4 regions of the Variovorax sp. dw_954 genome follow, and region 2 is predicted to be linked to each of the others. Evidence: predicted binding sites of a transcription regulator. Region 2 holds the regulator's gene; each other region holds the start of a gene.
The links. Region 2 encodes sigma-54, which starts transcription at its own class of promoters, with help from an activator protein. Its sites were predicted from a motif close to TGGCANGNAANCTGCTTT; they were not measured.
Positions count from the first base shown of each region.

Region 1: the regulator sigma-54 is predicted to act here: its motif matches at 3,267-3,284, upstream of fae (formaldehyde-activating enzyme).
Region 3: the regulator sigma-54 is predicted to act here: its motif matches at 5,402-5,419, upstream of atzF (allophanate hydrolase).
Region 4: the regulator sigma-54 is predicted to act here: its motif matches at 3,281-3,298, upstream of HB681_RS12060 (urease subunit gamma).

Region 1 is NZ_JAAVVD010000005.1:150,523-157,691, reverse strand. It holds gene HB681_RS10785 (DUF447 domain-containing protein) at 1-532, opposite strand, end outside; gene HB681_RS10780 (DUF6513 domain-containing protein) at 529-2,004, opposite strand; gene HB681_RS10775 (flavoprotein) at 1,983-2,558, opposite strand; gene fae (formaldehyde-activating enzyme) at 2,688-3,197, opposite strand; gene HB681_RS10765 (triphosphoribosyl-dephospho-CoA synthase) at 3,348-4,247, opposite strand; gene HB681_RS10760 (RimK family alpha-L-glutamate ligase) at 4,244-5,212, opposite strand; gene mch (methenyltetrahydromethanopterin cyclohydrolase) at 5,212-6,213, opposite strand; gene HB681_RS10750 (ATP-grasp domain-containing protein) at 6,210-7,169, opposite strand, start outside.
Region 2 is NZ_JAAVVD010000010.1:48,932-56,100, forward strand. It holds gene HB681_RS16995 (UDP-glucose/GDP-mannose dehydrogenase family protein) at 1-870, opposite strand, end outside; gene HB681_RS17000 (RNA polymerase factor sigma-54) at 1,245-2,831, opposite strand; gene lptB (LPS export ABC transporter ATP-binding protein) at 2,843-3,685, opposite strand; gene lptA (lipopolysaccharide transport periplasmic protein LptA) at 3,682-4,389, opposite strand; gene HB681_RS17015 (thiol:disulfide interchange protein DsbA/DsbL) at 4,492-5,139, opposite strand; gene HB681_RS17020 (SPOR domain-containing protein) at 5,271-5,987, opposite strand; gene argS (arginine--tRNA ligase) at 5,993-7,169, opposite strand, start outside.
Region 3 is NZ_JAAVVD010000004.1:92,145-99,313, forward strand. It holds gene HB681_RS08700 (AtzE family amidohydrolase) at 1-418, opposite strand, end outside; gene HB681_RS08705 (DUF4089 domain-containing protein) at 415-621, opposite strand; gene HB681_RS08710 (ABC transporter ATP-binding protein) at 935-1,768, opposite strand; gene HB681_RS08715 (ABC transporter permease) at 1,765-2,604, opposite strand; gene HB681_RS08720 (ABC transporter substrate-binding protein) at 2,607-3,602, opposite strand; gene atzF (allophanate hydrolase) at 3,646-5,370, opposite strand; gene HB681_RS08730 (hypothetical protein) at 5,584-7,017, shown strand; gene HB681_RS08735 (MBL fold metallo-hydrolase) at 7,039-7,169, shown strand, end outside.
Region 4 is NZ_JAAVVD010000006.1:125,960-133,128, reverse strand. It holds gene ureC (urease subunit alpha) at 38-1,756, opposite strand; gene HB681_RS12070 (urease subunit beta) at 1,985-2,290, opposite strand; gene HB681_RS12065 (HupE/UreJ family protein) at 2,293-2,895, opposite strand; gene HB681_RS12060 (urease subunit gamma) at 2,929-3,231, opposite strand; gene HB681_RS12055 (ATP-binding protein) at 3,462-7,007, shown strand; gene HB681_RS12050 (response regulator transcription factor) at 7,086-7,169, shown strand, end outside.

The DNA.
Region 1 (7,169 bases), on a different contig from region 2:
CGAGCCAGCCCCAAGCCTCGTGCTCCGCCAGCCCCGCGGTCTTGTCGATGGCAATCTGCAGGTAGGCCATCTCGCTGTCGATCTTCTGCGGCGGCAGCATGTGCAGCCGGCTGATGAGCACCGCGCCTTCGAGCACGGCGGCCTGCGCACGGTTGAAGCCGATGAAGCTGGCATGCACGGCCTCGTGGACGCGTGCCATGTTCAGCACAGGGCGTTGTGCATCGTCGCGCATATCGTCCAGTTGCAGTTCCACATGGCTCAGGGCGCAGTCGAGGCGCACCCCTGCGATCCGCTCGGCCGGCTGGGTCGGCCAATCGCGGCGGCCTGTCACGCAGCCAGCGAAGACGCGCGTATCGGTCACGATGTTGAGCACCGCGCAGCGCGTCACGATGATGTTGTCGAAGGTGGTCGAGGGTCGGAACGGCATCAGCACGACATGCTCGCCGCGGTAGCGCACACCCATCGGCGCAACGTGCTTGCGGCCGTCAGGCGCGAGCGTCGTCACCACGGTTTCGAAGATCACGTCGTTCATTTCTTGCAATCTCCATGCGACCTGTCGGAGGAAGGCTCCGAGCCTTCCGTTGCGGTCTGTGGATTCATGGGCGCCTCGGTGGTCTTGCGTCGCGTCGCCAGGGTCGTGCCCGGCGCACACCAGGCTTTCGCATCCTCGGGGGCGCGTTCGACGGCGCAGCCCCAGTCCAGCGGCTGGTCCTGCACATAGCGCTTGCCGAGCTTGTGCGCGATCTCGGCATGCGCCAGCTCCACCCCCATGTAGAAGGCATGGGCCGCATCGTCCTCGAGCCCGAGCCGCGGCCACAACTCGAAGGCGCCCTGCCCCGTCCGCAGGCCGTTGCGGTTGTAGACATGCAGGCCGCGGGCGGACACCTGCACGCGGAAATTGGGGTCGCGCACCTGCGCGGCAGTCGCTTCGATCTCTTCGGGCGTGTCCAGGAACGGGCGCTTGGCATGCACGGTCATCAGCGCATCGCTCATGCCCTTGGGCAGGGTCTGGTGGCGGCGCGCGGCATGCATGATGCGCCGCGCCCAATCGGCTTCCTTCACGGCGCGCCGGGCATGGTTGCTGACCTGCGTGGTGAGCACGGCGGCCACGTCGAGTTCTGCGCAGATGCCGAACAGCAATGCGTTGATGCCGCTCGTGTCCGCCTCTGTCAGCTCGGTCAGGTTGCCCACGCCCATCATGATCGGCGCCTCGGGAAAACACTCGCGCAGCCGGTGGTAGCGCACGATGGAGGTCGCAAAGCCGAAGGGGATCGGCTCCAGGATCGGGTCGGCCAGGAACTCACGGCCCTGCCGCTGCATGCGTTCGATGGCTTCATGCAACGAAGCTTCATCGGCCGGTGTGCGAGGGATCAGCACGGGCACGGAGGCCACCTCGTCGGCCACCCAGAGCGTGTCCAGGTTCAGGCTCAGCAGGTAGTCGGCGCCGGCACGACCGCCGCGCAGCAACTCGTCCGCATCGACCGAATCGACGCTCACCCGAAAGCCCTCCGCCTTCAAGGCCTGGATGCTTTCTGCGAGGTGGCCGAAGCGCGTCTCCGGCAGGCAACCCAGGTCGATGACATCGGCGCCATCGGCGCGCAGGCTGGCCGCGCGCGCAAGGATGTCGGCCACGCCAAGTCGCGGCGCATCGACGATCTCGGCAAAGATCGCGACCTCGAATTCGTCCAGCGCGATCGGATGGGCGACGCGGTTGAAGAACAGCGGCAGGTCCTTCAGTTCCTCGGGGCCGCGCTGCACCGGGACGCCGAAGTGCTGCGACAGCGCGTCCATGTCGCCGCGGCAGCGACCCGGCACGACGATGCGATCGATGCCAGCAATAGGCAGCGGCACCCGGCGGCGGACCATGTCGGCAGTCATGAGCCCCGCAACCTGCAAGCCCAGGTCGCGTGCTTCCCAGGTGAAGGGCGCAAGCGCAATCTGCGCCAGCACCCGCTCCAGGCTCGGCCGCGCGAGGTGCCCGGTCAGGAAGAGGATGTGTTCCATGCGAGCGCGAGTTCCTGCAGCCGGGCGTCGAGCGCCGCCTCCAGTTCTGCGGGCGAGGCGACGACCTGGCAGAAGTCGATCTGCCGCAATCTGTCCACGTTGTCCAGTTCGATGCGCCTCGGTCGCAGCGTGACCCATTTGTGCGGCGACTTGGTGACGACCACCGGCTCGGTATCGCATGCGAACACGATGCCCGGGATGCCGAGCTTGCCGGCCTGCGCGAACATGTTGCTCGGCAGCGTGTCGCTGATGCCGAAGGCGCACTTGGCGACCGTATTGCTGGTGGCCGGCGCGACGACGACCGTGTGATAGACGTCGTCGTACAGCATGCCGACCGGCACGCCGCTGGCGGTCTTGTCGCGGAAGACGCGGAAGCGCGGCTTCAGTTCGTCGACGTGCAGCTTGTAGATCTCCAGCACTTCCTCGCCGGCTGCGGAGAGGAACAGGTCGACATTGGGCAGGCGCGCGGCCAGGGCCATCGACTCGTCGAGGAAATGCCCGGAGCCGGTGATGCACCAGGCGAAGCGCGAACGCGGCTTCGAATGCTCGCCCAGCGAACCATCGCCGGGCGCGGGCCCGGCAACGTCGCTGATCTCTGTGGTTTCGCGGTGGTTGCTCTGGATGGGAGACCTCGGTGTCGAATGGCGCCGAAGTCCCGGGCCGGAGCGAGCTGTGACGGAGGACTAGTTCGCCGCGAAAGGATGGCTCACGGTGCCCTTCTTGGCAACCACTTCCGCTGCCGTCGGCGAGCCGGCGACCGCGCGCTTGATCGATTCCTTGGTGGCTTCGTAGTTGAACTGCTGGATCTTCTTGTCGTCGTCGGCCTGCCAGTGGATGAACACGCCGACGCAGACGAACAGGTTGTCGGCCTCGTCCGCGGGGATGGTGCCGTCTTCGACGCAGTCGGCCACGGCCATGGCCACCGCGCGCTGCGCCGGGCCGAACATCTGGACGGCCTGCTTGGCGCCCTTGATCGTGACCTTGTTGAACATCACGGTGGCAGGCTTGGCCAGCAGGTTGGGTGCGACTACTGCCAGCAGCGTGGTGAAGCCGTCTTTCTGGTTGGTCAGCGCGTTTGCGAACGCGGTTTCCGCGGGGCTGCCGCGCGGTCCGATGATCAGGTCGATGTGGGCCACTTCGTTGCCCTCGCCGACGAGCGATTCACCCACCATCATGCGATCGATTTTTGCCATGGCTGTTTGTCTCCAGGATGCGTTTTGGCCAGAAATACACCGGCCCCATTGGCCCGTGCGAGACATCGGATATCACTTTCCGTGCCACCCGCGCCGCGAGGGCGTCACCGCGGTCGCGCGCTTCCGCGGCGCGGCGTCGCGGGCCTCGCTTCAGGGTCGTACCAGCCCGGCCAGGAGGAGCGCCGCCACCGTCAGGTCGGCCGTGGTGCCGGGGTTGATGCGGCGGGCCTTGAGCGCATCGTCCCAAGCCGCGAAATCGGGATCGGCATCCAGGCTGGCTGCGCCGCCCGCGCTGGCCTGCCAGCCCTGCGCCGCAGCCATGACACTGTGTGCCACGGCCTCGCCATGAATCCGAACAATGTGTGAATCCGGAATGCCGCCGAGCAGCGCGAGGTAGAGGCGCTGCACCGCAGCGGTCGTGCGGGCGCCGGCCGCATCCCCCTGCGCCATCGGCAAGAGCGAGAACGCTCCGCCAAGCGAGTCCGTTGCCAGGTCAAGGAGCGCGCCATAGCCGTCCCGGTACAGGCGCGCGATGGTGTCCCGGTCGGCCGCCAGCGCCATCGCCTCGCGCAGGCCGATGCTCGGCGGCTGCCGCACATCCTGCTCTGGCGCCGAACCCAGGCCGCCGGGATGGGCGCGCGCAATGGCGCGATAGGCGGCTTGCGCATCGCACAGGTCGAGCGCCTGCAGCACCTCCTCGACGGCGGCCTGCAGGCGGGCGGCGGACCCGATGGCATCGGGCGCCAGTTCGACCGCGCGGGCGATTGGCGCGCACAGCAGCAGGATGCCCAGGTTGGTGTTGCAGCCGGCCACTGCCCAGGTGGCCTCGACCGCGCCCTCGATCCGCTCGCCCACCGTGGCACCGGGCTTGAACAGCGGCCTGGCCGCGGCCTGCGCGCTGGCAATGAAGAGTTCGGCCGTCATGCGGTGGCCCGGCGATGCGAAGCTCACATTGCCCGGCTTGCGCACGGCCACGTCGAGTTCGCAGGCCCTCAGGAAGCAGTCCCTGGCATTCTGCGTTTCGCGCGCGAGGGCAGCGATGCCATTCATGCCCGACGCGGCACTTGCGAGCGAACGACACCGTCTGCGGGCGCGAGCCTGCGCCCCAGCAGGTCGTCGACCAGCGCGGCGGCGATGTTGAAGCCGGTCACGCGCTGCAAACCCTGCCAGGCGGCGACGCCATTGACTTCGATCACCTGGATGCCGCCCCTGGCCTTCGCACCCGTGCGCGGCGGTGACGGCATCAGGTCGACACCGGCGTAGTCCATACCCAGGGCCTGTGCGGCGCCTTGGGCCAGCTGCGCGAGTTCGGTCGTCAAGACCGCCGGCTCGCAGCGTGCGCCTTGCGCGACGTTGTGGATCCAGTGCGCGCTGACCCGCCGCATCGCGGTGACGGCGCGCCCGCCGATCACCAGTACCCGCCAGTCGAAGCCCGGGCTCGTCTGTGCCGGCAGGAAGCGCTGCAGGTAGGCCAGCCCGCCATAGGCCGCGCCGATATCGGGCAAGGCATGGTGAACCCCCGCCACTTCGCCCACCAGCCGCAGCCCCTTGCCCTGCGAACCGAACAGCGGCTTGAGCACCAGTGCATGGCCGGCCGCGCCCTCGCGGATCGCGATGCGCTGCGCCTGCGCCAGCGATTCGGTGGCCCAGGTCGGCGGCGTGGGGATGCGCGCGGCATGCAGCAGCAGGCTGGTCATCGACTTGTCGACGCTGCGTTCGATGGCCCGCGCGTCGTTGTAGACGGGCACGCCGAGTTCACGCAGCGCATGCAGCACGCCGAGGCGCTTGGTGACCTGCTCGAAGCTGCCACCCGCGATGCCGCGCACCATCACCGCTTCGGGCAGTTCCCGCCCGAAGCCGGGGATGACCAGCCCATGCCAGGCGGCCGTCGTGTCGATCCTGCAGTCCGCCAGGTCGATGCACCGTCCGACGCAGCCTCGCGCACGCAGCGCCGCCTGCAGCTGGCGGGTGTGCCAGCCGATCTCGTCGGTCATGATGGCGACCGCCAGGCCCATCAGGCTTCCTTGCCCCACAAGCCGAGCAACAGTTGCATGTCCAGCCCGCCTGCATGCCAGGTGTTGCCGCTGTCGAGGTTGCTGACCCAGACCTCGGCCGGCGCGAACAGCGCGCCGTCGATCTTGTAGAAGTCGTAGTCGGCGGCCTTGAAGATGTCGGCGAAGGAACGGCCGTGATCGGCGGAGTTGCGCGAGGGCAGGTTCCGGGCGAGCGCGCGCGCCGCCCCGTCGTCGCCGCGAACGGTGAGGTGCACGCGCCCGCCATACAGGATCGCGTCGTTGGTCCGGCCCATGGCTTCCACGCCGTCGGGGCTGGGCGCGGGCAACGGCGCGGCGCCCGAGCCGCCCACGATGTCGCCGGCCGCGAAGCCCAGCTGGTGCGCCTTGTGCAGCGCCGTCTCCAGCACCCGCGCCACCACCTGCGTGGTGCCGGCCAGGCTGCTGGTCGGCGTGAGGATCAGCGTCAACGCATCCGCACTCAGGCGGCAGTCGCGCAGCAGCTTGTCGATGATCACGCGGGGCGGCGCACGGTCGACTTCCATGACCAGCACGCCCGTGTCCGCGCTGTCCCGGTAGCCGATCTCATAGAACAGCGTCTCCTTGGCCGCAAGCGCGCGCGCCGGGCCGGAACCGAGCGCGAAGAACTTCTTGCCGCCCGTCTCCTCCTTGCTCGCCGCCAGGCTCCAGCCCGCGTACTGGCTGCCCATGCAGGCCAGCACCGGCTGCGCGCTTCGCACCTCGATCCAGGTCGGCCAGCCTTCCAGCCCGCCCGTGGCCAGGTGCGCCTGGCCGAGGCCGCCCATGCAGATCTCTCCGATCAACAGGCCCGCCGCCACGCTGCCGCGCACCGCGATGCCCGCGTCGACGATGCAGACGCCGGATTCGTCGCGACGCACCTGAACGTCGAGCAACTCGGCCTGCGCGCGCAGGCGCTCCACGAGCGGACGGGCGAGCGCGTTGACGCTGGGCTTCGACGCGGGCGGCGCCGGGTGGTCGGTCATTGGGAAGTCTCCAGGGAGAGGTGCACGGCCTCGCGGCGGCGCCGCAGCATGGCGTACACCTCGTCGGCATTGGAACCGCTGGCGCTGACGCTGCACACCGGTTCACCGGCCTGGAACTGCATGGGGGCGTTGGGCAGGTCATGGCAGTCGGCATGGCCGGCCAGGCGCTTCGCCGCGGACTCGTCCAGCGAGACCGGATGCCTGGCATAGATGATCTCGGTGCCTTGCACGGGGATGTTCCCGACGTGCGACGGCCATTGCGGCAGCTCGCCCTGGACGCACGCGCGGACATGCGCCGACATCATGCCCGGGGCTGCCGACAGGCGGCGCAAGCGCCGGTAGAGCCCCATGCTCAGGGACGGTCGCGGGTTGACTTCGAGCACGTGGACGACATCGCCATCGAGCATGAAGTCCAGGCTGCCCAGGCCGCGCAGCGAGAAGGCCGCGGCCAGGGCGCGCACGGCGCCAGTGATCCCGGCGCCCACGTCGGCAGGCAGCGGCACGGGGCCGACCGCGCCGCAGAACACGAAGGGGCAGCCGGCCATGGGCCGCACGATCAGGTGATTGAAGCCGAGCACATCGGCGTCGCTTCCGTTGGCGATGAAGGTCGCCGACATGGGCCGGCCCTGGACCTCGCGCTGGAAGTAGTGATGGTCCGTCAGCTCGCCGCAAGTGCCCGCTGCCGCAAGTCGACGGATGTGCCAGCCGCCGCACGCCAGCGCGTCCTTGACCAGCCAGCCGGTCGCGTCCTCCGGCGCATCCACGCGAATCGCGGGGTGTGCAATTCCCTGTGCATCCAGGAATCCGAAGAAGGATTGCGGATCCCGCACGCGCCGCACGGCTTCGGCCTGCGTCCCGATCAGCGGCAGCAGCGCCGCGCCACGCTCCAGCAGGTCAGGCCGGCCCTCGAAGCCGGGGCCTGCGATCCAGGCCGTTGCGCGCTCCTGCCGGGCGAG
Region 2 (7,169 bases):
CAGCCGCTGCCCGTATTCACCCGCGGAGCGCATCAGCGCCTGCACGTCCTTCGGAAAGCAACTGCCGCCGTAACCGGTGCCCGCGTACAGGAAGCTGTAGCCGATGCGCGGGTCGGAGCCGATGCCCTGGCGCACCATCTCGATGTCGGCGCCCACCTTGTCGGCCAGGTTGGCCAGCTCGTTCATGAAGCTGATGCGCGTGGCCAGCATCGCGTTGGCCGCGTACTTGGTGAACTCGGCGGACTTCACGTTCATCACGCGCATGCGCTCGTGGTTGCGGTTGAAGGGCGCGTACAGCTTGCGCATGGCGGCGAGCGCGTCTCGGCCATCGTCGTTGTCATCCACGCCCAGCACGATGCGGTCGGGGCGCATGAAATCCTCGACGGCCGCGCCTTCCTTCAGGAACTCAGGGTTGCTGACGACGGCAAAGCGCTGGTCGGCCATGCCGCGCTTCGTAAGTTCGTCGCGGATGGCCGCGCCGACTTTCTCCGCGGTGCCCACGGGCACGGTCGACTTGTCGACAATGACCTTGAAGGCGTTCATGCTGCGCCCGATGCTGCGCGCCGCGGCCAGCACATATTTCAGGTCGGCGCTGCCATCTTCGTCGGGCGGCGTGCCGACCGCGATGAACTGCACGTCGCCATGCGCCACGGCCGCCTCGACGTCGGTCGAGAAGGTCAGGCGTTTGGCGGCCACGTTCGAGTGCACGAGGTCGGCCAGGCCGGCCTCGTAGATGGGGATGCCGCCGCTGTTGAGCGTCTGGATCTTGACCGGGTCGAGGTCGAGGCAGAAAACGTGGTTGCCGAGGTCGGCCAGGCAGACGCCAGTGACGAGCCCGACATAGCCGGTGCCGATGATGGTGATGTTCATGGATGCGAAATCAAATCGACCTGCGGCAATAGGCAGCACGCCGAAGCAAGCGATGGGTTTTCAGGCACTCACCGAACTGGGTCTTGGACCAGTTCGCGGAGTTCCTATGGGCGACTTGAAACAAGTCCGGGCCGCCGGGACAAGATTGCGTGTGGTTGGAGGCGTAGCGCCCATCCGCGCAGTGACTACCGAGTTATAGCGGTCGCTAACAATTATGTCTAAATGTATTGTAGCGGCACAGCGCGTGCCGGCCCGCGCATCCCCTGTGAGCGACATGAAAGCTGCAAACGCAACCAAGCCACAACTTGACGAAAGTTAGCGACTTTTGCGGAGGCCTAAGCGGTTGCAACATTGCACTGCAACGCTGGGACGCACTACAAAGCCTTGCGTAAATTCGCCGGCGCGATCCGCAGTGCTTCGCGGTACTTCGCCACCGTCCGCCGCGCGCACTCGATCCCCTGCTCCTTGAGCATGTCCGAGATCTGGCTGTCCGACAGCGGCTTCTTGATGTTCTCGCTCGTCACGAACTGCTTGATCAGCGCCCGCACCGCCGTGCTGGACGCATTCCCGCCGGTCTCCGTACCCAGCGCCGACCCGAAGAAGTACTTGAGTTCCACCGTGCCGTAGGGCGTCGACATGTACTTCGCGGTCGTCACGCGGCTGATCGTCGACTCGTGCAGCCCGAGTTCGTCGGCAATCTCGCGCAACACCAGTGGCCGCATTGCCAGTTCGCCGTGCACGAAGAAGTTCTTCTGCCGCTCGACGATGGCGTTGCTTACGCGCAGGATCGTGTCGAATCGCTGCTGTATGTTCTTGATGAACCAGCGTGCCTCCTGCAGCCGCTGCGACAGCGCCTGGCTGCCCTCGCCCTTGTGCGCCTTCAGCGCACCGGCGTAGATGTCGTGCACGCGCAGGCGCGGCATGACGTCGGGGTTGAGCATGACGCGGAACCTGAGCGTGGCGCCGCGACCGGTGCGCGTGACGATCACGTCGGGCACGACCACGTTGCGCTCCACGTCGACGAAGCGGCGGCCCGGCTTGGGCTCCAGCCGCGCGATGAGCTGCATCGCCGCGCGCACCAGTTCCTCGTTGCTCTTGGTGAGCGTGGCCAGGCGCTTGAAGTCGCGGCGGGCCAGCAGGTCCATCGGCAATTTGCAGATGGCGATGGCGACCTTGCGCACCTGCTCCTCGTCCTCGGCTTCATCGGCACGCGCCAGCGCGCGCAACTGGATCGCCAGGCATTCGCCCAGGTCGCGCGCACCCACGCCGACCGGCTCCAGGCTCTGCAGCAGGCCCAGCGCCATCTGGAAGCGATGCACCAGTTCGTCGAACTCGTCGTTGTCGTTGCCGGCCAGGCCCGAGGCCAGCGCAGGCAGCGAGTCCTCCAGGTAGCCGTCGTCGTTGAGCGACTCGATCAGGAAACTCAGCGCGGCGCGGTCGGTCTCGTCGAGGCGCAGGCCCAGGGCCTGGCGGTGCAGGAAGGCCTGCAGCGACTCCTGGCTGCGCGCCAGCTCGGTGGCGTCGGCGCGCTCGTCGCCGCCCAGGTTGTTGGCGCGCGCGGGGGCGTCGCCGCCCCATTCGCTGTCGTCGGGCACCATGTCGACAGTGCCGTCGCCGCCCCAGTCGGGCTCGCTGTCGGAGACGCCGTCCGCGGTCGCATCGGCGGTGGCGGAATCCGCCTCGCTCGACGCGGTGGCGGAGGCAGGGCCGTCCGCGCCGTTGGCGATCGGTGGGGTGGCGAAGTCGTCGTCACGCGGCGGCGGCGCGTCGGCGGCTTCGAGGCCGAACTCCTCGCGCACAGCCTCCTCCGCGGTGCGTTCGAGGAACGGGTTGTCGTCGAGCATCTGCTCGACTTCCTGGCTCAGTTCCAGCGTCGACAGTTGCAGCAGCCGGATCGACTGCTGCAATTGGGGCGTCAGTGCCAGGTGCTGCGATACGCGCAGCGACAGGCCTTGCTTCATGCCGAAGGCCCCTACATTCTGAAATGCTCGCCGAGGTACACCCTGCGTACCTCCGCGTTGTCGACGATCTCCGAAGGCGTGCCTTGTGCCAGCACTTGCCCGTCGCTGATGATGAAAGCGTGATCGCAGATGCCCAGCGTCTCCCGCACGTTGTGATCCGTGATGAGCACGCCGATGCCGCGCCCCTTCAGGAAGCTGATGATCCGCTGGATCTCGATCACGGCGATCGGGTCGATCCCCGCGAAGGGCTCGTCCAGCAGGATGAAGCGCGGCTGCGTGGCCAGCGCCCGCGCGATTTCCACGCGCCTGCGCTCGCCGCCCGACAGTGACAGTGCCGGGGAATCGCGCAGATGTTCGACGCGCAGGTCGCTCAGGAGCTCGGTCAGGCGCTCCTCGATGCGCGCCTTGCCGAGCGGCACCCGCTTGCCGTTGGCATTGGTCTCGAATTGCAGCTCCAGCACGGCGCGCACGTTCTGCTCGACCGTGAGCTTGCGGAAGATCGAAGCTTCCTGCGGCAGGTAGCTCAGGCCCATGCGCGCGCGGCGGTGGATCGGCATGTGCGCGATCGGCTCGCCGTCGATGGTGATGTCGCCGGCATCGGCCCGGACCAGCCCGACGATCATGTAGAAGGACGTGGTCTTGCCGGCGCCGTTGGGGCCCAGCAAGCCGACCACTTCGCCCTTCTGCACGCCGAGCGACACGTCCTTGACCACCATGCGGCTGCCGTAGGACTTCTGCAGGCCGCGCGCGTCGAGGCGGCTGCCGTTGCCGGGGACCGCCGTGACGGCGCCCCCACCCGACCCGAGCAAGGGCTCGCCGCCTGTGTCGATCAGGGCGTTGTCGTTGCGCATCACGGGGGCGCTTCCCCACCGAGCGTGGTGGTGGAGCGCAGGCCGGCGCCCGGGGCCGGCGCTGGCGCCGGAGGCGCGGAACCAGCCCGGGGACTGCCCGGCAATGCATTGACCGGCGGGCGCGGCGTGAGCACGGCACGCACGCGCGCGCCCTGCGTGCCGGACGACACGGCGGCGTCCGGCGGCACGGTCGAGCCGTTGACGGTGAAGGTGTCGTTGCTCTGGTCGTAGACGATCAGCGGGCCGCTGCTTTCGTCGTTGACCTTGCTGCCGATCAGGCGGCGCATCACGGCATGGCCGATGAACTTGACGTTGTCGGCGCGGCTGTCGTACTCGATGCGGTCGGACTCGCCTTCGATCCACTCGTCGCCGCCGGGTGCATCGCGCTTCTGCTTGTAGTAGGCCAGCTTGCCGGGCGCGGCGGTGACCACGCCGTACTGGTAGCCCTCCGGGTCCTGCCGCACGTCGATGCGCGCGCCGCGGATGATGATCGTGCCCTTGGTGACGACCACCGTGCCGGTGAACACGCTGGTCTGCTTCAGGTCGTCGTAGCGCATGGCGTCCGACTCGATGTTCATCGGCTTGGCGCGGTCGGCCTTTTCAGCGTGCGCAAGCGGCGCACCCGCCACGGCCGCCACTGCGAGCAGACTCAGGGTTGCCTTGCGTAGGGATGGAAGCTGGGAGTGGTGGATGGGGCGCGTTGTCATAAAGGCACGAAACTTGCTGCGCCCATTGTATGCGGCAGGCTGACGCGGCCTTGACGAAAGGCCCAGTGTCGGAGGTCGATATTTACTGCCAGTTGACTTTTCTCAACCCTTGCGCGCTTCGACGACCAAGTAGTCGGTAATCTGCAACGCACGCTCCATGCTGCGGGCCAGTTCGCCGTCCACGTACCAGCGACCGGCCACGCCGAACGCCGGAACGCCGGTGACCTGGTAGTCGTTCTGCAGTTGCGTGGCGCGCTTGGCCTTGCCGGCGACCGAGAAGGACTTGAACATCTCGCCGAATTTCTTGGCGTCGAGTTCCGGCTGCTTGGCCACCCAGGCCAGGATCGCGTCGTCGCCCATGACCGGCTGGCGTTGGCGGTGGATGGCGTCGAAGATCTTCATCTGCATGTCGTCGACCTTGCCCATCGCCTCCAGCGCGTAGTACATGCGCTGCTTGCTTTCGACGTCGTTGCCGACGAAGGCCACCGGCACGCGCCGGAAAGCGACCTGCGGCGGCAGTTTCTTGACCCAGGCCTCGAGGTCCGGCTCGAAGGCGGCGCAGTGCGGGCAGTTGTACGAAAAGAACTCGACCACCTCGACCTTGCCGGCCGGCGAATCCACCGGCGCGGGCTTGCCGAGCTTGATGTAGTCCTTGCCAGCCGAGAACATGGGCGCCTGCGCATGCGAAGGGCTGGCCAAGGGAAGCAGCCCCAGCGAAGTGGCGGCGAGCGAAAAATCACGACGATTCATTGAACAATTTCTCCAGTGCGGCTGACAGAGCCTGCCATGCGGCGCGAAGTTCCACGCGCGCAAGCCCGGCCCATTCTCCCTGCAAGTTTCATTCAGTTTCCGACGCAGCGCGCGGAGGCCGGGGATGGCGCCTACTTCTGCACCCGCACCAGGGCGGTGTCCAGACCGCCGCTGTCGAGCCGCTCCTTCAAGCGGTCGGCGTCGTCCTTCTTGCTGTACGGGCCGGCGCGCACGCGGTAGACCGTGCGTCCGGCCTGCTCGCGTTCGGTGACCTTGGTCTCGACGCCCATCAGCGACAACTTGGCGCGTTGCGCCTCGGCATCCTCGGTGGAGCGGAACGCGCCGGCCTGCACGAAGTACATGAAGGGGTCCGCGCCGGAAGAAGGCGCCGCGGCAGCCACCTGCGTGCTGCCGCCAGTCTTCGAGCGGGCCAGGTCGCCGATCGGGTCGCTGGAGGAAGGCGGCAGGGCGTTGGCTTCGGCCGGCGTCACCGGCTTGGTGGCGGGCTTGGTGGTGGGGGCGACCACCACGGGCACCGGCGCCGTGCCCGGCGGATTGAGCGGGCCCACCGTGGCGGGCTGGGGCGCTGTCGCGGGCGCGGCGGCGACCGGTACCGGCGCGGCGGGCGGCTTGGCGCCCGCCTTTCCGGCCAGCGGGCCGTTCGGGTCCCAGTCGCGGTTCTTGCGGGCCTCGGCTTCGTCCTGCTCGGCGCCACCGCGCTGCGTCTTGGTCATGAACGGGATCGGCACCTTGGTCACATAGACCGCGATGCCCAAGGCCACCCCCAGGCCGATGACGAGCCCGATGATCAGGCCGATGACTACATTGCCGCTTTGTCGTTTTTTCATGGATGTCACATTCTCTCCGGCGCGCTGACGCCGAGCACCGCCAAGCCATTGTGCAGTACCTGCGCGCATGCGGCGACCAGCGCCAGGCGCGCGTTCTTCAGCGTTTCGTCGTCGACCAGCACGCGCTCGGCATCGTAGTAGCTGTGCAGGTTGGCAGCCAGTTCACGGAGGTAAAAAGTGACATCGTGCGGGGCGAAATCGCGGGCCGCCGCCGTGAGCATTTCCGGGTACTTGGCGAGTTGCAGCATCAGCGTCTGCGCCTGCGGAACCTGCAGCGACGACAGGTCGACGTCTTGCAGCGAACCGACGTCGCCGCCCCAGTCCCGCAGCATCTTGCAGATGCGGGCATGGGCGTACTGCACGTAGTACACCGGGTTGTCGTTGTTCTGCGCGAGGGCCAGGTCGATGTCGAAGGTGTATTCGGTGTCGGGCTTGCGGCTCAGCAGGAAGAAACGCACGGCGTCGGTGCTGGTCCACTCGATCAGGTCGCGCAACGTGACGTAGCTGCCGGCGCGCTTGCTGATCTTGACTTCCTCCCCGCTGCGCACCACGCGCACCATGGTGTGGAGCACGTAGTCGGGGTAGCCCGTTGGGATGCCCTCGCCTGCTGCCTGCAGGCCGGCGCGCACGCGTGCGATGGTGCCGTGGTGGTCGGTGCCCTGGATGTTGACGACCTTGTGGAAGCCGCGCTCCCATTTGGCGATGTGGTAGGCCACGTCGGGCACGAAGTAGGTGAAGGTGCCGTCTTGCTTCCGCATGACGCGGTCCTTGTCGTCACCGTAGTCGGTGGACTTGAGCCACAGGGCGCCGTCCTGCTCGTAGGTCTTGCCGTTGGCGACCAGGCGGTTCACCGTCGCCTCGACGCGGCCGCTGGTGTACAGGCTCGATTCCAGGTAGTAGTGGTCGAACTGCACCTGGAAGGCCTTCAGGTCCAAGTCCTGCTCGCGACGCAGGTAGGCCACGGCGAAGCCGCGGATCGAGTCGATGTCGTCCACGTCGCCGCTGGCGGTGAACTCCCGGTCGTCGGACTTGACGGTCTTCTTCGCGAGGAAGTCGGCGGCGATGTCCGCGATGTAGTCGCCGTTGTAGAAGGCCTTGCTGGCGGGGTTGTCGGGGTCGGTCGGCCAGCACGCGTCGCCGGGCTTGAATCCCTTGGCCCGCAGCTGCGTGCTGTTGGCCAGC
Region 3 (7,169 bases), on a different contig from region 2:
CGACCAGCACCGCGCCCGCGGCTTCGAGCCGGTGCACCAGAAGTCCATCGCGCACCGCCGGGGCCGCGCCGCGCTCGATCCTGGAGCCGGCCAGGGTCGGCAGGCCGGCCACGTCGAACAGGTTCTTGACGGCGAAGGGCACGCCGAGCAACGGCAGCGCGCGCGTTCGATCGCCGGAAGACGAAGCGAGCGACGCATCGGCCTGCGCGGCACGCCGCAGCGCCCGCTCGCGCACCACGTCGGTGAAGGCGTTGACGCGCTTGTCGGTGGCGTCGATCCGGTCGAGGCTCGCTTGCACCAGCGCGGTGGCAGTGGTCGCGCCACTGCGCACCGCGTCTGCCATGGAGGCAGCGTCCTGGGCCAGCAAAGTGTCAGCCAGCGTGCCCGGTGGGCGTGTGCGATCCGGCACTGCGCTCATTGCTCCGGCTCCTGCGCTTCGACCGGCACAAAGGTCGTCGCCGCCTCGTGATGCGGCTGCAGCGGCACCGCGTCGACGATGTCCGCGAACTCCGACGCGAGCGTGAAGTAGCGCAATACGCCGGGTCGATGGTCATTGCGCAACCGCAAGCCGAGCGCGGCGGCGGCGGCGTCGACGTACGCTGAGACTTGTGCAGGGGTCATGTCAGTTGCTCCGGGGCGTGGGCCGAGGACATCGGGTATCCCCTTCCGCGAATGTCCTCCGGCCTTCGGCCTCCCCCTTTATTTCGCTGCAGGGGACACCCGCTGCCCACAGCCCCGGACACGCCGCGTCGTGCGGGGCCGATCGACCACTGCGCGTCAGGATCACGTCGATGGTGTGCTCTGCGCAGCGAAATAAAGGAGGAGGCCGAAGGCCGGGGGACATTCGCGGAGCAGAGTACGCCGTCGGCGTGATCCCGCCCACCAACTATGGACCGCAGACTCTTTCGGAGGTGGGCTTGATCCAAGGAAGGATTCACCGCCGTACCTCGCGTTGAAAGATGTCGAGACTGAGCTTCTTCATCGCCACGAAGCTTTGCGAACTCAGCGTGTCGAGCGTCCGCGGGCGCGCCTCGCCGTAGCGCAGGATCTCGGCCACCCTGGTCGGCCGCTTGGTCAGCAGCAGCACCTGGTCGGCCAGGTACACCGCTTCCTCCAGGTCATGCGACACCAGCAGCATCGTGGTGCCGGTCTGGATGAAGACCTCCTGCAACTTCTCGCGGATGAACAGCGTCATCTCGAAGTCGAGCGCGGAGAAGGGTTCGTCGAGGAACAGCACCTCCGGGTTGGGCGCGAGCGCCCGCATGATCGACGCGGTCTGCTGCTGCCCGCCGGAGAGTTCGTACGGGTAGCGGTTCAGGTCGAACTTCACGTCGAAGGACGCGACCAGTTCCGCCATGCGCCGGTCGACCTCGGCCTTGCTGCGGCCCTCCAACTTGAGCGGATAGGCGATGTTGTCGATGGTGCGCATCCACGGGAACATCGCCTCGCGGTAGTTCTGGAACACGTAGCCGATCTTGGTGTCCTTCAGCGACTTGCCGTCGAACAGGATCTCGCCCGCATCGATCGGGACCAGCCCCGCGATCATGTTGATCAAGGTGCTCTTGCCGCAGCCGTTGGGGCCGAACACCGAGACGATGGCGTTCTTGGGGATGTCGAGGTCGAAGTTCTCGTAGAGCGGCCAGCCCGCGAAGTATTTGGTCAGGCCGCGGATCGTGATGTGCGTGCCCGAGGGGCCGGGAACGAACAGGGGCTTGGGCACATCGGCATACACCGGGCCGTTGAGGACGACGTCGGAGGTGGCTCTCATCTTCCACTCCAGTGCACGATGCGGCGCTCGGCGACGAGAAACAGGATGTTGAGTGCGTAGCCCAGCGCACCGGCGGCCAGGATCGCCGCATACATGCTCTTGACGTTGAGCACCTGTTGCGCATCGATGATGCGATGGCCGAGCCCCGCGTCGGAGCCGATGAACATCTCGGCCACGATGACGATCACCAGCGCCATCGACACCGCGGAACGCAGGCCCACGAAGGACGGCTGCAGGCTTTCCCAGATCAGCACGTCCTTGAACACCTGCCAGCGCGAGGCGCCCATCACCTTGGCCGCCATCACGCGCTGCTTGCGCGCGTTGATGACCCCATAGGCGCTGTTGAACACCACGATGAGGAAGGCGCCGAAGGCCGCGATCGCGATCTTGTTGATGTCCGACACGCCGAAGATCAACAGGAACAGCGGGATCAAGGCCGACGATGGCGTGGAGCGGAAGAAGTCGATCAGGAACTCGACACTGCGGTACAGCCGCTCGTTGCTGCCGAGCAGCACGCCCAGCGGCACGCCGACCACGGCCGCGATCACGAAGGCCTGCACCGTGCGCCACACCGTGACCGCGAAGTCGGTCAGCAGCGGCCCGCCGGCCAGGCCGGTGATGAGCGTCGACACCGTGTCGGCCGGCGCCGGCAGCAGGATCGGCTTGATGAAGCCGAGCCGCACCACCAGGTCCCAGAGGATGAACAGCACGATGGGGCCGATGGCGGGAATCCAGCGCTCCCATTGCGGCTTCTTCGGCACGGCGCTGGCGGCGCCAGCGGTGGCAGCGGGCGGCGCCCAGGGGGCGGCGGCGGTGGTGGCGGCGGGCTCGGCCATGGCTAGGCCTTGTAGAGCAACGGATCGACAGCGACCTTCTTCTCGAAGATGCCCTTGTCCGTGAACAGGTCGTAGAACTTCTGGAAGTAGGCCACGTCGCTCGGCTTGAACTCGTGATGCAACATGTACGAGGCCAGCGGCACTTCGGCGGTGAGCGGGCCTTCGATGGCGGTGTAGCCCTTCATGTACTGCCGCGCCTCGTCGGGCTTGGTGCGCACCAGCTCGACGCCGCGCGCATAGGCGGCGATGTACTTCTTCGCCGCGTCGGGGTTCTTCTTGATGAACTCGCTCGTGAGGCTGGCGGCGCCGCCATGCCACGGGGCCATCGGGTCGCCGAGGATGTACTTCGCCACCACACCCGCCTCGATGACGCGCGTGGTGCCGTTCATGCGGCCGATGGTGCCGGTCGGCTCCAGCGTGTAGCAGGCGTCGACCTGGCCCGCGACCAGCGCGGCCACGTGCTGGCCGATCGGCAGTTCGCTCACCACCGCGCCCTTGGCGCCGGCGCGCTCCAGCATGGTCTTGGCCAGCGTGACGTTCTGGATGCCGGGGCCGGAGGCGACCTTTTTGCCGGCGAGTTCGGCCGTCGCCTTGACCGGGCTGTCCTTGGCGACGATGAATTCGTCGAGCACGAACTTGGCATTGCTCGGGTTGGTGCAGAAGATCTTGAACAACCCCGGCTGCGCGATCTCTCCGATGGCCAGGTTGGCCGAGCCGGTGCCGTTGGAACTGCCGTCGCCGCGGCCCGAGAGCATCGCTTCCATGACCTGCTGCGCGCCAGCGAACTTCAGCGGCTCGACATCGACGCCGGCCTCCTTGAAATAGCCGCGCTCGATGGCCGCGAAGAAGGGCAGGCCCGCTGCCACGGGCCAGTAGCCGATGCGGATCTTCGTGGCGGCCTGCGCGCGCACGATCGCGGGCGCGGCGAGCACGCCGAGTCCGGCAGCGCCGGCCTGCAGCAGCTTGCGTCGCGAGGTGGAGGGAGAGGTGTTGCGCATTGAAAGCTCCTGCAAATGGAATGAACGAGGGACGTTGCGGGCATCACCCCGCAGGGGCTTGTCTCGATGCGATGTACCGGCGCCAGCCGCCGTGATGGGTGATGTCTTCCGCGCCCTCGAGCGCCAGCGGCTCGCAGACGAAGCCCTGCACGCTGCTGCCGTCGGCCAGCGTCACGGTGCCGATGCCCAACGGCGCGGGAATGAGCGCGACGAAGCTGCCGTAGTGGCTGCTCGGCATCTCCCACACTTCCAGCCGGATCGCGGCGCCCGCGCCCGGTGCGACGCGCAGCATGCCGGGCTTGGGCGGAACCGTGCCGGCCAGGGCGTAGAGGCGGTAGTCGGGCGCGGTCTCGGTCTCGACCAGAAAGCGTGCACCGCGCTCGCGCAGCTGGCCATTGAGCGGCATGCCCGACAAATGGGCGCCGACAACGGCGACGCGCACCATGTCGGCCCCGAGCGGCAGCGCCATCGGCGGCGGCAACGCGCGGCCCGTGGCGCCGAGCGTGAGGCCGGTCGCATGGTGGAAGCGCTGACCCAGCTCGGCCAGTTGCAGGTCGCTGCCGCAGGGCGCGATCAGGGTGATGCCGAAGGGCAGGCCGTCGGGCCGGATCGAGCTGGGCACCGACAGCGCCGCATGGTCGAGCAGGTTGACGAAGTTGGTGTACGCACCGAGTTCGCGATTGCGCACAACCGGGTCCGCACGCATCTCGTCGATGGTGCAGTGGCAGGGCGCGGTCGGCACCAGCAGCACGTCGATGGTGCGCCACATCGGCGCCACGCGCTGCGCGATCTCCCGCAGGCGCAGTTGCGCGTCGAACAGGTCGGCGGCGCTGTACTGGCGGCCGCTCGCAAGGATGCCGCGCACCGGCTCCATCACTTCGTCCTGGTGCGCGTCGAAGAACTCGCGCACCGCAGCGTAGCGCTCCGCCACCAACGCGCTTTCGTAGAGCAGCGAGGCGGCTTCGGCCAGCGGCGCGTAGTCGATGGCCACGCGCTGGCCGCCGAACGATTCCAGGCGCTCGATGGCCTCGTCGAAGGCCTCGGCCGCGAGCGCGTCGCCGAAGAATTCGAGCGTAGCCGGCACGCCGAAGTTGAAGCGCGCAGGAAAGGGCATGCGCCGCAGCTGCAGGTTGCGCGAGAAGGCGTCCTTTGCATCGAAGCCCATCGCCGCGTGCAGCACCTTCACCGCCATCGCGACCGTGGGCGCGAAGATCGACACGCAATCCACGCTCTGCGCCGCCGGCACCACGCCGTGCGTGCTCAGCAGGCCCTTGCTCGGCTTCAGCCCGACGATGTTGTTGAGGCCCGCCGGCACGCGGCCGGAGCCGGCGGTGTCGGTGCCGAGCGCGAAGTCGACCTGCCCCGTGGCGACCACGTAGGCCGAGCCCGAACTGGAGCCGCCCGACACATAGCGCGAGTCGAAGCTGTTGGGCACCGCGCCGTAGGGCGAGCGCGTGCCGTTGAGGCCGCAGGCGAACTGGTCGAGGTTGGTCTTGCCGAGCAGCGCCGCACCGGCATCGAGCAGGCGGCCCACGACGTGTGCGTGCTGCGCAGCGGTGCGCGCGAAAGCGGGGCACGCAGCCGTCGTCTCGACGCCGGCCACGTCGATGTTGTCCTTGGCGGCGAAGCGCAATCCCGCCAGCGGCCCGCCGGCGACCGCGCCCTTCATCGGCGCATCGAAGCGCGTGATCCAGGCAGCAGCAGGCGTTGCGTCGGTCGCCTTCGTCGTCGAATCGGGCTCGGCCAGCGAGACCTTGTCGTGCACCATCATCAAGCATCCTGTCTTGTGTACAAGGTGTGATGCAAACGGCGTGCCAGAGGCAAGGCAATGCATTCGCGCATCCGGCTGCTTTTTCCGGGATGATGCGAACCGTCGGTCCCAAGGACGGAGAACGCATGACCCAACGCCGGTGGTGTCTCGCTGCGCCCAAGCTGGCCCGCGCTGCCATCGGGTTCCAGTTCCCATGGCGTGGAGCGGTCCATGGATGAGGCCGTGCGGGCGCGCCAACGCTGGACCTTCACGGTGCAAACGCCGCTCGGCGAGACGCATTCGACCTACGCCATCACGGACGTCGCGCTGATCTACGAATCCGACGATCCGCTCGCGGGCGACGGCGCCGCCGTGCGCTGGAGCACCATCCGGGAGGGCAGCACCGCCGCCATGGAAGGCATGGGCGGCCGCGGCGGGCCGGACCTGCCGACCTGGGTGCCGGCACAGATGGAATGGCTGGTGCTCACCCGCATCGACGAGGTGGAAAGCAGCTTCATGCGCCGCCTGCCGCCGCCCGGCGCCGACCGCGAGGCCCTGCTGGCCGCCGTGCGCGAACGCCTGGGCACGCGCTGGCTCGGCGAAGGCCTGCCGCTGAAGGAGGCGCAGCAGCGCATGGGCACGCATTCGCAGGAATGGAGCGGGCTCAAGGTGGCCGGCATCGTCGTCGCGGTGCTCGGCATGCTGGTGCTGGCGATCCTGCTGCTGGCGCTGCTGCTCACGCCCTTCGTGCTGGTTCCCGCGGGGCTGGTGGCCGGCGGCTGGCTGCTGCGCCGCGGACTGCGCATGCTGCGCGATGCCAAGGCGGCAGCGGGCATGGCGGTGGCGCAGGTCGGCCGGGCCAGGATCGGCCTGGTGCACATCGAGGCGCCCGCCGAAGCGGCCACGCCGACCCGCGCCGCCATCACCGGACGCGCGTGCGCCTGGTGGGACGTGGCGGTGTGGGTCTGGTACGAGAGCGACAGCGAGGACAGCGGCGGCTGGCGACGCGTGGCCTCGCGCCATGGCGGCAGCGCCGAGTCGATCGACATCGGCGATGAGACGGGCAGCGCGACGGTGTGGCTCAACGGCGCGGAACTGCTGCTGGAGTTGCGCAGCTGGGAATCTGACAAGGGCGACAAGGACGACAAGGACGCGCTGCCACCGCGCGGCGTCGCGCTGCTCGACACGCTGGGCTTCCCCTGGCGGGGCGGGCAACGGCTGCGCGTGACCGAGGAGTGCGTGGAGGTCGGCGCCACGCTCTACGTGATCGGCACGCTCGACCTGCGCCGCAACGTGCCCGAGTCGCAGGCGCCCGGCTGGCTGGAGCGCACCGTCGACGCGATCCGCACCGGCGCATGGCGGCGCAACGTGGTCGCTGCCGCGCCTGCGCCCATGCGCGTGGTGCTGGCGGTGTTCATCGGCTTCATCGACATGTTCACCGGCATCGGCGCGGCGCGCATGCGACCGCGCACCTCCCGCGACGGCCCGCCACCCGCGCTTTCGCCCAATGCGCGCATGGTGTGGAAGGGCCACGGCGACCGGCCCTTCATCGTGTCGGACCGTCCGGAGCAAGGCGCGCTCGCGGCCTTGCGCAAGCGCGCGTGGATCACGGGCGGCATCGGCGCGGCGATCCTCTGCTTCGTGCTCTATGAGCTGGTGTCCTGACCGTGCATTTACGATCGAAGGATGCTCCGTTACCAGACCGTCCCCGTCACCCCCTTCCAGCAGAACTGTTCCATCGTGTGGTGCGACGCCACGAAGAAGGCCGCGATCATCGACCCCGGCGGCGACCTCGACCGGCTGCTGGCTGCCATCGA
Region 4 (7,169 bases), on a different contig from region 2:
GTGGGGCTTCGACAAGACACTGTCGCGGCACGGTCTTTCAGAACAAAAAGTAACGCTGCGTCATCGGCAATGAGACCGCCGGCTCGCAGGTCAGCAGGTTGCCGTCGGCGCGCACCGCATAGGTCTGCGCATCGATCTCCATCCGGGGCACGTAGCCGTTGTGCACCATGTGCTGCTTGCGCACGCCGCGGATGTTTTTCACCGCGCTCAATGTCTTGGACAGGCCATAGCGCTGGCCGATGCCCGCCGCCAAACCGGCCTGCGACACGAAAGTGAGCGAACTGCGTGCCAGCGAGCCGCCATACGCACCGAACATGGGCCGGTAGTGCACCGGTTGGGGCGTCGGGATCGATGCGCTCGGGTCCCCCATCGCGGCCATCGCGATGGTGCCGCCCTTGATGATGGTGAAGGGCTTGACGCCGAAGAAGGCCGGCTTCCACACCACCAGGTCGGCCCACTTGCCGACTTCGATGCTGCCCACCTCATGCGAGATGCCGTGCGAGATCGCCGGGTTGATCGTGTACTTGGCAACATACCGCTTTGCGCGGAAGTTGTCGTTGCGCGTGCCGTCTTCCGGCAGCTTGCCGCGTTGGCCCTTCATCTTGTGCGCCGTCTGCCAGGTCCGGATGATGACTTCGCCGACGCGGCCCATGGCCTGGGAGTCGGAGCTGAACATGCTGATCGCGCCGAGGTCATGCAGGATGTCCTCCGCCGCGATGGTCTCCTTGCGGATGCGCGATTCGGCGAAGGCCAGGTCTTCCGCGATGCCGGCGTCCAGGTGGTGGCAGACCATCAGCATGTCGACGTGCTCGTCGAGCGTGTTGACCGTGTAGGGCATCGTCGGGTTGGTGGAGGAGGGCAGGAAGTTGTCCTCGCCGACCACGCGCAGGATGTCGGGCGCATGGCCGCCGCCCGCGCCTTCGGTGTGGAAGGCGCAGATGCCGCGGCCCTTCACTGCCGCGATGGTGTTCTCGACGAAGCCCGATTCGTTGAGCGTGTCGCTGTGGATGGCGACTTGCGTGTCGGTGGCGTCGGCCACATCGAGGCAGTTGCTGATCGCGGCGGGCGTGGTGCCCCAGTCTTCATGCAGCTTGAGGCCGATGACGCCGGCGTCGATCTGCTCGTGCAGCGCGGCCGGCAGGCTTGCATTGCCCTTGCCGAGGAAGCCGAGGTTCATCGGGAACGCATCGGCCGCTTGCAGCATGCGTTCGATGTGCCACGGTCCTGGCGTTGCGGTGGTGGCGAAGGTGCCCGTCGCCGGGCCGGTGCCGCCGCCGAGCATCGTGGTCACGCCGGAGCTCAGCGCCTCCTCGATCTGCTGCGGGCAGATGAAGTGGATGTGGCTGTCGATGCCACCCGCCGTGACGATGTTGCCTTCGCAACTGATGACCTCGGTGCCTGGCCCGATGACGATGTCGACACCCGGCTGCACGTCGGGATTGCCAGCCTTGCCGATGGCCACGATGCGCCCGCCCTTCAGGCCGATGTCGGCCTTGACGATGCCCCAGTGGTCGAGGATCAGCGCGTTGGTCATGACGGTGTCGACCGCGCCGTCGGCGCGCGTGCGCTGCGACTGGGCCATGCCGTCGCGGATGGTCTTGCCGCCGCCGAACTTCACTTCCTCGCCGTAGCCGCCGGCGCGCAGCGTGTAGTCGGCCTCGACTTCGATGACGAGGTCGGTGTCGGCGAGGCGGACGCGGTCGCCGACGGTGGGGCCGAAGATCTCGGCGTAGGCGCGTCTTCCAATAGTTGCCATTTCAGTTTTCCGCCGTGCTACCGCGCGACCCGCGACGCGTGAAACTGGCGCGGCCAGATACCAGGGATACCGCGGAACCGGCTTTGCCGGGCCGCTGGTATCGCCCCCTTGAGGGGCTGAGGGCCGCGGCTCCAAGCCTGCCTGCGCAGGCTTGGACGGCCCGCAAGAGCAGCCGCCTCTGGCGGCCGCCCGTGGCGCCGCAGGCGCATTCGGGGGTGGGCTTCATCTTCAGACTTTTCCTTGAATAAGGCCGCGAAAGCCGTAGACGATGCGGTCGCCGCTGAAATCACACAGCTCGACCCTGCGTTGCTGTCCGGGCTCGAAACGCACGGCCGTGCCCGATGCGATGTTCAGCCGCATGCCGCGCGCGGCTTCGCGGTCGAAGCCGAGTGCGCCGTTGGTCTCGGCGAAGTGATAATGCGAGCCGACCTGGATCGGGCGGTCTGCGGTGTTCTGCACGACCATCGTCACGGTGCGGCGGCCGGGGTTGAGAACGTGTTCGCCCTCGTCGGTGATGAGTTCGCCGGGAATCATGTTCAGGCCACCTGCGCGAGCAGCGTCACGCCGAACAGCGCGACAGCGGCGCCGGCAATGCGCGGGAGCAAGGTCCCGCGTCGGCGCAGGACCCAGCCGACCGCGATGCCGGCGATGTGCAGCAGAATCGTCGCGAGCACCATGCCGGCGACCGCCGCAGCGGCGCCGGTCTCACCCGACAGTTCGTAGCCATGCGCCACGCCATGGAAGACGGCGAACACCCCGACCACCGCCGCCGCGACCGGACCGGGCAGGCGCAAGCGCGTGGCGACCAGCAGCCCCACCACCAGCAAGGACGCCGCGATCATCGGTTCGACCGCCGGCACCTGCACCCCCGCCAGCCCCAGCAGCGCACCGGCCAGCAGCATCGCCGCAAAGCCCAGCGGCGCCCAGGCCAGGTCGCGCGCGCCGCGTGCGGCCAGCGCGCTCCAGAGACCCACGCCGACCATCGCGGCCAGGTGGTCCATGCCGGTGAACGGATGCAGGAAGCCCTGCGCGAAGCCGGCCGCGTGGTGCGCAGCGCCATCGACGCCGACATGGGCCGCGGCCGCGAGCGGCAGGGCGACGAGCAAGGCAAGGAAAGTGGAACGCGACAACAGGCGCATGAAGTTCTCCGCTGGGGCTGGGTAAAGGGGGGGTCAGACGATCGGCTGGTGCACGGTGACCAACTTGGTGCCGTCGGGGAAGGTGGCTTCGACCTGGATGTCCGGGATCATCTCCGGCACGCCGTCCATCACGTCGGCGCGGGTGAGCACGCTGCGGCCTTCGCTCATCAGCGCGGCCACGCTCTTGCCGTCGCGTGCGCCTTCCATGACGGCCGCCGAGATCAGCGCGACGGCCTCGGGGTAGTTGAGCTTCAGCCCGCGCGCCTGGCGGCGTTCGGCCAGCAGCGCCGCCGTGAAGATCAGCAGCTTGTCTTTTTCGCGGGGAGTCAATTCCATGGTTGGATCTGGCGGCGTGGACGCGGCGGATGATGTGCGGGCAGGTCACATTGCAACAGTCGTGCCGCGCCCCCGGGCACCGTCTTCCCGGTGCTTCCTTCCCAGGAACACCGAGGCTTTGCCGGGCCTCTGGCGTTGCCCCCGGCAGGGGGTGGGGGTCGCGCACGAAGTGCGCAGCGACATGGGGGCGAGCCAAATGTTTTCGGGCATGAAAGCTGCACGGACCCTGCGTGAGTCTCGCCCCGCCCATCCTCCCGCCTGAAGCCGTCACCGCGGAAACCGACGACGATGCCCCCCAGCGCATCGTCAAGGTGCGCCGCGACTACAACAGCTGGGTCGCGAGCGAGACGCTGGAAGACTATGCCCTGCGCTACACCCCGCAGCGCTTCCGCAAGTGGTCGGAATGGCGCGTCGCCAACACGGCCTTCGGCGCCGCCTCCTTCCTGATCCTCGAAGCGGTCGGCGCCACCCTGCTGGTGCAGTACGGTTTCCTCAATGCCTTCTGGGCCATCCTCACGACCGGCCTCATCATCTTTCTCGCAGGCCTGCCGATCAGCGTCTATGCCGCGCGCTACGGCGTCGACATGGACCTGCTCACGCGCGGCGCCGGCTTCGGCTACATCGGCTCGACCATCACCTCGCTGATCTACGCCTCCTTCACCTTCATCTTCTTCGCGCTGGAAGCCGCGGTGATGGCCTATGCGCTGGAGCTGTCGTTGGGCATTCCGCCGGCCTGGGGCTACCTGGTCTGCGCACTGGTGGTCATTCCGCTGGTGACGCATGGGGTGTCTGTCATCAGCCGCCTGCAACTCTGGACGCAGCCGATCTGGTTGATCATGCTGGTGGTGCCCTTCGGCTACGTGCTGGCGCGCGATCCTGGTGCGTTCTCCGGCATTGCGCACTACAGCGGTGTCAAATCGGACATTGCGGGCTTCAACATGCACCTGTTCGGTGCCGGCCTCACGGTGGGCATCGCGCTGATCACGCAGATGGGCGAGCAGGCCGACTACCTGCGCTTCATGCCCGTGCGCACCCCCGCCACGCGCGGGCGCTGGTGGGCAGCCGTGCTGGCGGGCGGGCCGGGCTGGGTGGTGCTCGGCGTCGTCAAGATGCTCGGCGGTGCGCTGCTGGCCTACCTGGCCATCACCCACATGGTGCCGCCCGAGCGCGCGGTCGACCCGAACCAGATGTACCTCGCCGCCTACGAGTACGTGTTTCCCAACTACGTCTGGGCGGTGGTGGCGACGGCGGTGTTCGTGGTGATCTCGCAGCTCAAGATCAACGTCACCAACGCCTACGCCGGCTCGCTGGCCTGGAGCAATTTCTTCTCGCGCGTCACGCACAGCCATCCGGGCCGCGTGGTGTGGGTGGTGTTCAACGCGCTGATCGCCTTCATGCTGATGGAGATGAACGTATTCGAGGCCCTGGGCGACGTGCTCGGCCTGTACGCCAACATCGCCATCGCCTGGATGATGGCCGTGGTCGCCGACCTCGTGATCAACAAGCCGCTGGGCCTGTCGCCGCCGGGCATCGAGTTCAAGCGGGCGCACCTGTGGGACATCAACCCGGTCGGCGTGGGTGCGATGGCGCTGGCCTCGGGCCTGTCGATCAGCGCGCACCTCGGCATGTTCGGCCAGATGGCGCAGGCCTTCTCGGCGCTGATCGCGCTGGGCACCGCCTTCGTCGCGACGCCCTTGCTGGCCTGGGCGACGAAGGGCAAGTACTACCTGGCGCGCGGGCCGGTGCATGCGCAGCGCAGCACGGTGCTGTGGGCGCGTGTGGAGACGCCCCCGGGGTCGGACGCAGGCAGCTATCAACGGCTGACGCTGCAACGCTGCGTCATCTGCGAACGCGAATACGAAGGCCCCGATCTGGCCCACTGCCCGGCCTACCAGGGCGCGATCTGCTCGCTGTGCTGCACGCTCGATGCGCGCTGCGGCGACCTCTGCAAGCCGCATGCGGCGCTCTCCGCGCAATGGTCCGCCGTGCTGCGCTGGCTGCTGCCGCGCCGCAGCTGGCGCTACCTCGACACGGGCCTCGGCCACTTCCTGCTGCTCATGATGATCATCGTGCCGCTGCTGGCCGCGGTGTTCGGCGTGCTGTACCAGCAGGAGCTTCGCGCATTGCTGCTGAGCGACGCGGCCGACGCGAGCGCGCAGTCGCTGCGCGGCGGCTTCCTCAAGGCCTACATGGCGCTGCTGCTCATTGCGGGCATCGTGGCCTGGTGGCTGGTGCTCGCGCACCAGAGCCGCAAGGTGGCGCAGGAAGAATCCAACCGGCAGACCCATCTGCTGCAACGCGAGATCGCGCTGCACCGCGAGACCGACCGCGCGCTGCAGGACGCCAAGCAGACCGCCGAGTTGGCCCGTGGGGCCGCCGAGCGAGCCAGGCTCGCGGCCGACCAGGCCAACCAGGCCAAGAGCCGCTACATCTCCTCCATCAGCCACGAGCTGCGCACGCCGCTGAACAGCATCCTGGGCTATGCGCAATTGATGGGCGAGGATGGCTCGGTGCCGCCGCATCGGCGCCAGGCCGTGGCCGTCATCAAGCGCGGCGGCGAGCACTTGCTGACACTGATCGAGGGCACGCTCGACATCGCGCACATCGAGGCCGGCAAGCTCACGCTCAACCCCCGGCCCATGCCCTTCGCCGAAACGATGCAGGAGCTGGCCGACATGTTCGAGCTGCAGGCGGCGGAGAAGGGCCTGGCCTTCCGCTTCGAGCCGAGCGGCGAGTTGCCCGCCGTGGTGCGCGCGGACGAGAAGCGCGTGCGCCAGATCCTCATCAACCTGCTCGGCAACGCGATCAAGTTCACCCGCAGCGGCCAGGTCAGCCTGCGCCTGCGCTATGCGCGCGAGTTCGCCGCGGTCGAGGTCGAGGACACCGGCCCCGGCATGTCGCAAGCCGAACTCGACGTGATCTTCGAGCCTTTCTCGCGCGGTGAATCGCATGGCGCCACCGGTGTGCCGGGCGCTGGCCTCGGCCTCACCATGGCCAAGATGCTGACCGACCTGATGGGCGGCGAGATGAAGGTCCAGAGCACGCCGGGGCAGGGCTCGGTGTTCCGGCTGCGCCTGTTCCTGCCGCGGGTGCATGACGCCCTGCCCGTTGCCGAGCCGGCGCCCCCGACAACGCCGCGCGTGCGCCGCGGCTATCTAGGCGCCCGGCGGCGACTGCTGGTGGTCGACAACGAGGAGGCCGACCGCGACCTGCTGGCCCATGTGCTCACGCCGCTGGGCTTCGAGCTGCGCACCGCCGCCAGCGGCCACGATGCGCTCGACCTCATCGCGGCCGGCTACCGGCCCGATGCGATGTTCGTCGACCTGGCCATGCCCGGCATCGATGGCTGGGAAACCATCCGCCGCGCACATCGGCTGGGCCTGACGCAGGCATCGGTGGCCATCGTCTCGGCCAACGCCTTCGACAAGCGCTTGCAGAACGACGTGGGCATCACGCCCGAGGATTTCTTCGTCAAGCCGGTGCGCCACAGCGATTTGCTCGACTGGCTCGAGCGCCGGCTTTCGCTTCAATGGACCGACAGCACTGCCGCCGCGCCCAAGGCTGCGCCCGCGGTGGCGGCGGCACGGGTGCGGCCCTCCGACGCGCGCCTCAAGGCGCTCGAGGAAGCCGTCGGCCTCGGCTACTTTCGCGGAATCATGAACCAGTTGGACGACATCGATGCGGCGCAACCCGAATGCGCAAGCTGGACCGAGGCGCAGCGCGCGCTCGCGCGGCAATTCCAGTTCGAGGCCATGGGCCGGGTGATTGCGCAATGAGCGCCGCGGGAACGCTCCAAGTTGCGAAATCCCTCTCGGGGGCAGCGAGGGCACGTAGTGCCGAGCGTGGGGGCTGCAATGAACACTGATTCAAGCGCACTGGCCCGCACGCTGCGCGACAACGCCGCCAACAGCGACCTCGTGCTCATCGTCGACGACGTG